2 linked regions of the Pseudoduganella albidiflava genome follow. Each later gene encodes a partner of the first gene's protein in a complex. Links are inferred from orthologs where the notes say so. Each region holds a gene or a part of one and is shown in the gene's direction. Other genes may lie near its edges.

Region 1 (2,956 bases):
GTCCGAGCGCGGCATCAAGCTGGCGCTGGTCGGCCGCCCGAACGTGGGCAAGTCCACGCTGATCAACACGCTGCTGGGCGAAGAGCGCGTGATCGCCTTCGACATGCCGGGCACCACGCGCGATTCGATCGAGATTCCGTTCGAACGCGACGGCAAGCACTACACGCTGATCGACACGGCGGGTATCCGCCGGCGCGGCAAGGTGTTCGAGGCGATCGAGAAATTCTCGGTCGTCAAGACGCTGCAGTCGATTTCGGAAGCGAACGTGGTGATCCTGATGCTCGACGCCCAGCAGGACATCTCGGAACAGGATGCCCACATCGCCGGCTTCATCCTGGAATCGGGCCGCGCCCTGGTGCTGGCCGTGAACAAGTGGGATGGCTTGCAGACGCACCAGCGCGACCAGGTCAAGAACGACATGGACCGCAAGCTGGACTTCCTCGGTTTCGCCAAGACGCACTTCATCTCGGCGCTGAAGGGTACCGGCATCGGCCCGCTGATGAAGTCCGTCGACGCCGCCTACGCGGCCGCCACGGCCGACCTGTCGACGCCGAAGCTCACGCGCGCCCTGCAGGAAGCGATCGAAAAGCAGGAGCCGAAGCGCAAGGGCGGCCTGCGGCCGAAGCTGCGCTACGCCCACCAGGGCGGCATGAACCCGCCGGTGATCGTCATCCACGGCAACTCGCTGGATGCCATCAGCGAGCCCTACAAGCGCTACCTGGAAAAGCACTTCCGGGACACCTTCCAGCTGGTCGGTACGCCGCTGCGCATCGAATTGCGGACGGGTAAGAACCCGTTCGACAAGCGCGAGAAGAGCTGATCCCCGTGGCGTAAAGGAACTGGTGTAGGACACCGATGCCGCTTGGATAAGCCCACCCCAAGTGCAAACTCCGGGGTCAGACCCGGCGGGGTGTAGCAGGGGTTTCGCGAAGCCTGCTTCGCGCCTGCAGAACGATGCAGGCATGCATGCCAGCATTCCTCCCTGACCCCAGCCCTTCGCTGTTGGGGTGAATTCATGCGCTTTCAATATGTTTTGTCACGCTTGACTTCACGGCATTGGCGCCAAACCCCGGTGTTCGCACGCCTGCAATGACCGGCCGAGTGGTCGGTTGCAGGCACACCGACTTCACATTCCGAATGCAATTTTTTCCTTGTTTTCATTCGGACACCCCTGCATAAATCGCAAAAACCGGTTACAGTAGCTTCGAAGCATTTCCGTCTGGCGGAGGGTATTTTTACCTCTGCAATAAGGAGTAGCCGGCACTTGAATTCAAGCGTTTCGCCTCCAATTCCAACACAACAACATAAACTGGAGCTGTTATGAGCAATAAAGGGCAATTGTTACAAGACCCATTCCTGAACGCGCTGCGCAAGGAGCACGTTCCCGTCTCGATCTACCTGGTCAACGGCATCAAGCTGCAGGGCCATATCGAGTCGTTCGACCAGTACGTCGTCCTGCTGCGCAATACCGTCACGCAGATGGTGTACAAGCACGCCATCTCGACCGTGGTGCCGGCCCGCGCCGTCAACCTCAATATCGATTCCGAGGCGGAGTAACGCGTTGATCGTTGAGACAACGCCGCAGCTTTGCCATCCGCTTCATCTTCCTCTGACCGTCCCATGCGCGCAGCTTTAGTCGGTGTGGATTTCGGTCAGGGCGACTTCGCCGCCAGTATCGACGAATTGATGCTGCTCGCGCGTTCCGCGGGAGCGGAGCCCATCACGACCGTCACCGGCAAGCGATCCAGCCCCGATGCCGCCTATTTCGTCGGTAGCGGCAAGGCCGACGAGATCGGCCATGCGGTGCAGGATCACGGGCTGGAGATCGTCATCTTCAACCATGCGCTGTCGCCTGCGCAGCAGCGCAACCTGGAAAAGCGCCTGAACGTCCGCGTGCTGGACCGCACCAGCCTGATCCTCGATATCTTCGCCCAGCGTGCCCAGAGCCACGAGGGCAAGCTGCAGGTCGAGCTGGCGCAGTTGCAGCACCTGTCCACGCGGCTGATCCGCGGCTGGACTCACCTGGAGCGCCAGAAGGGCGGTATCGGCCTGCGCGGCCCCGGTGAAACCCAGCTGGAAACCGACCGCCGGCTGATCGGCGAACGGGTGCGGATGCTGCGCGCGCGGCTGGCGAAACTGCGCAAGCAGCATGAAACGCAGCGCCGTTCGCGCGGCCGCAACAATGCCTTCTCGGTGTCGCTGGTCGGCTATACCAATGCCGGCAAGTCGACGCTGTTCAATGCGCTGACCAAGGCCGGCGTGTACGTGGCCGACCAGCTGTTCGCCACGCTCGACACCACCTCGCGGCGCGTGTACATGGGCGAGGATGCCGGCAATGTCGTGATTTCCGATACGGTCGGCTTCGTGCGCGAACTGCCCCACCAGCTGGTGGCCGCCTTCCGCGCCACGCTGGAGGAAACCATCCATGCCGACGTGCTGCTGCATGTCGTCGATGGCGCCAGCCCGGTGCGGATGGAGCAGATCGAGGAAGTCAATGCCGTGCTGCGCGAAATCGGCGCCGACCATATTCCCCAGATCCTGGTCTGGAACAAGATCGACGCGGCCGGCCTGGAGCCGGCGGTGGAACGTGATGAACATGATAAGATTTCACGCGTATTCATCAGTGCCCGCACGGGCGAAGGTCTCGATCTTCTGCGCGCGGCCATTACCGAGACAGCCCAGGTACAACGGGAAGCGAACCTGCGTCCGAAGGACGACACGCCACCCGATGCCATTTCCACATTCACCGATGTCTAAAACATGCCTCTTTCCTCACTAGCGAAAAGATTAGGCCTGAAGCTGTCCCTGAACGACCCCCGCTGGGGCCAGGACAAGGATAACAACAGGCAGGCCCAGGAAGGCAAGAAGCCCGGCGACGGACCGCCGGACCTCGACCAGCTGTGGCGCGACTTCAACCAGCGCCTGAATGGCCTGTTCGGCAACAAGAACCGCAACA
Region 2 (3,163 bases), 660 kb from region 1 along the record:
CAGCACGGTCGAGAAGCTGGCCGAGAAAGTGCCGGCGACCACCGACCGCCTGGTCGGCAAGGCCCACGACACCGTGGAAAAAGTCTCCAGCAAGGCCAGCGTCGTTTCCGAAAAGCTGAGCCAGAAAGCCGCCGACCTGAACGTCGCTTACGGCCGCCTGGCCGAAACGGGCCGCAGCTATGTGCGCAACAGCCCGGGCACGTCCGTGCTGGTGGCGCTGGCCGCCGGCTACGCCGTCTCGAAGCTGCTGGGTTCGCGCCGCCATTGAGCGCCATGACGGTGCGGCTTCGGCCGCGCCGCTCGCAGCTGATTTGCCTTCCGTGATGGCTTGCGGAGGGCCACGCCCGGCCCTGCATGTGATCGTGCACGGCCGGGCGTCTTTGTGCCCAAGCATCGCCGATCACGGCAACACACTGTATTCCGATCATTTTCAAGGACCCAATGACCACCCCTCCCACCAGGCAGTCCTCCGGCGTCGACGGTGCCGGCTCCATCCTCTCCACTGTTTCAGGTCCTTCCAGCGCGGCGCCGCCGCAATCGCTGGGCAACAACAATCCGCAGGGCGACGTGCTGCTGGAAAAGCAGGCCGGTGGCATGGACCTGGCCGCGCAAACCACGCATAACGCCAACAAGCCCGGCGAGTACGGCGATGCCGCGCGCACGCCGCAAGCCGGGCAGACCGCCAAGCCGTCGACCGATCTCGCCACCGCCAGCACCGCCGCGGAAGGCATCGCCTCGCCGAAGACCGGCGGTGGCCAGCCGCCGATCGGCGTCAACAACACCAATGCGCCGCTGGACCGCGTGCGCGCCGATTCGAGCGGCCAGGTGCTGACCACCAACCAGGGCGTGCCGGTGGCGAACAACCAGGATTCGCTGAAGGCGGGCCTGCGCGGCCCCACGCTGATGGAAGACTTCATCCTGCGCGAAAAGATCACGCACTTCGACCATGAGCGCATCCCCGAGCGCATCGTGCACGCCCGCGGCTCGGCGGCGCACGGTTATTTCGAAAGCTACGAGGACCTGTCGGCCATCACGCGCGCGGCGCCGTTCGCCCAGGCCGGCAAGAAGACCCCGGTCTTCGTGCGCTTCTCCACCGTGGCCGGCGAACGGGGCTCCACCGATACCGCGCGCGACGTGCGCGGCTTCGCCGTCAAGTTCTATACGGACGAGGGTAACTGGGACCTGGTGGGCAACAACATCCCCGTGTTCTTCATCCAGGACGCGATGAAGTTCCCCGACCTGGTGCATGCGCTGAAGCCCGAGCCGCACAATGCGATGCCCCAGGCGGCCAGCGCGCACGACACCTTCTGGGACTTCGTTTCGCTGATGCCCGAGTCGATGCACATGCTGATGTGGGCCATGTCGGACCGCGCGATCCCGCGCAGCTACCGCATGATGCAGGGCTTCGGCGTGCATACCTTCCGCCTGGTGAACGCGGCCGGCGAATCGGTGTTCGTCAAGTTCCACTGGACGCCGCTGCAGGGCACGCATTCGCTGGTGTGGGACGAAGCGGTCAAGATCAGCGGCGCCGATCCCGACTTCCACCGCCGCGACCTGTGGGAAGCCATCGAGGCGGGCGAATTCCCCGAATGGGAACTGGGCCTGCAGGTCTTCACCGAGGAACAGGCCGACAGCTTCGAGTTCGACGTGCTCGATGCCACCAAGCTGGTGCCGGAAGAGCTGGTGCCGGTGAAGCCGGTGGGCCGCATGGTGCTGAACCGTAACCCCGACAACTTCTTCGCCGAGACCGAGCAGGTGGCCTTCTGCACGGCCCATGTCATTCCCGGCATCGACTTCACCAACGATCCGCTGTTGCACGGCCGCATCCACTCCTATGTGGATACGCAGCTGTCGCGCCTGGGCGGGCCGAACTTCCACGAGATCCCGATCAACGCGCCGGTCACGCAGGTACACAACAACCAGCGCGACGGCATGCACCGCCAGACGATCAACCGCGGCCGCGTGTCCTATGAACCCAACTCGCTGGGCGGCGGCTGCCCGTTCCAGGGCGGCCGCATGGGCTTCACGAGCTTCCCGCAGCAGACCTTCGTGGAGGACAAGGTGCGCGGCAAGCCCGAGCTGTTCGCCGACCATTATTCGCAGGCCCGCCTGTTCTGGCAGAGCCAGACACCGGTCGAGCGCTCGCACATCATCGGCGCATTCCGCTTCGAGCTCACGCGCGTGACGGTGCCGGCGATCCGCAAGCGCACGCTGTCGATGCTGGCCAACGTGGATGCGTCGCTGGTCAATGCCGTCGCCTCCGGCCTCGGCATGCCGGTACCCGATCCACAGCCGATGGCCACCACGCGGCCGCTGCCGGCCTACCGCACGTCGGCCGGGCTGTCGCTGCTGGCGCGGCCGGGGCAGGTGGGCATCCACACGCGCCGCGTCGCGATCCTGGTCGCCGACGGCGTGGACGTGGCCGGTGTGCGCACCATCTACGAATCGCTGCTCGCCGATGGCGCGGTGCCGCGGGTCGTGTCCTCGCGGCTGGGGCAGGTCACGGGTGCCGACAGCGCCACGCTGGACGTGGAAATCACGCTGGAAGCCGGGCCGGCCGTGATCTACGACGCCGTCGTGGTGCCGGCCGGCGAACAGTGCGCGCAAACCCTGGCGGCCGATGCGAACGCGCTCGACTTCCTGCGGCAGCAGTACCGCCACTGCAAGCCGATCATGGTGGTCGATGCCGGCGCGCAGCTGCTGGCCAAGGCCGGCATCCCCGCCGCGCTGCGCGACGGTTCGCCCGACCCGGGCATCATCGGCGCCCAGCCGGTCGATGCCGCCGCCGCGCTGGCCGCGTTCAAGGAAGCGCTGGCGCAGCACCGCGTGTGGGTGCGCGAAAGCGATCCGCCGGCCGTGTAAGCCTGCCCACCACCAGGGCCTCAGCTCTGCCATAGGTGAGGCCCGGCCCGGTTGCATGCGCCACGCGCGGCAGCCGGGCTTTATCATTTGATCCAACCCTTTCGTACTGCTTCCGTTTTTTTGCATTTTTTCTAGACCGCATGGACGTCTACGCCCCGCAAACCTGGAAGCCCCACGAACGGCCGATGTTGCCGGGGTCGCCGTCGTCGCCGCTCCATTCGACTCCCCGCCGCATGGCCTACCTGCTGGTCGGCTTCATCGTCGCGCTGACGGGCGGCCTGGGCAATGCGCTGGTCACCGT

The links. Proteins that work in one complex are often made in the same cells at the same time.
Region 2: the proteins of hfq (region 1) and EYF70_RS03345 are in contact, whole or in part, in a crystal structure (PDB 3VU3), measured with the Escherichia coli proteins. The link is inferred for Pseudoduganella albidiflava from one-to-one orthologs.

Annotation. Positions count from the first base shown.
Region 1 is NZ_CP036401.1:1,439,861-1,442,816, forward strand. What follows is about bases 55-2,938. They hold hfq (RNA chaperone Hfq), read left to right. Parts: upstream 55-1,320; coding sequence 1,321-1,557; downstream 1,558-2,938. Other genes in these bases: der (ribosome biogenesis GTPase Der), read left to right, coding at 55-820; hflX (GTPase HflX), read left to right, coding at 1,621-2,757; hflK (FtsH protease activity modulator HflK), read left to right, coding at 2,761-2,938. Also shown: more of der, read left to right, coding at 1-54; more of hflK, read left to right, coding at 2,939-2,956. UniProt on the Escherichia coli protein: RNA chaperone that binds small regulatory RNA (sRNAs) and mRNAs to facilitate mRNA translational regulation in response to envelope stress, environmental stress and changes in metabolite concentrations.
Region 2 is NZ_CP036401.1:777,443-780,605, forward strand. What follows is about bases 61-3,151. They hold EYF70_RS03345 (catalase), read left to right. Parts: upstream 61-441; coding sequence 442-2,862; downstream 2,863-3,151. Other genes in these bases: EYF70_RS03340 (hypothetical protein), read left to right, coding at 61-268; EYF70_RS03350 (MFS transporter), read left to right, coding at 3,003-3,151. Outside these bases: more of EYF70_RS03340, read left to right, coding at 1-60; more of EYF70_RS03350, read left to right, coding at 3,152-3,163.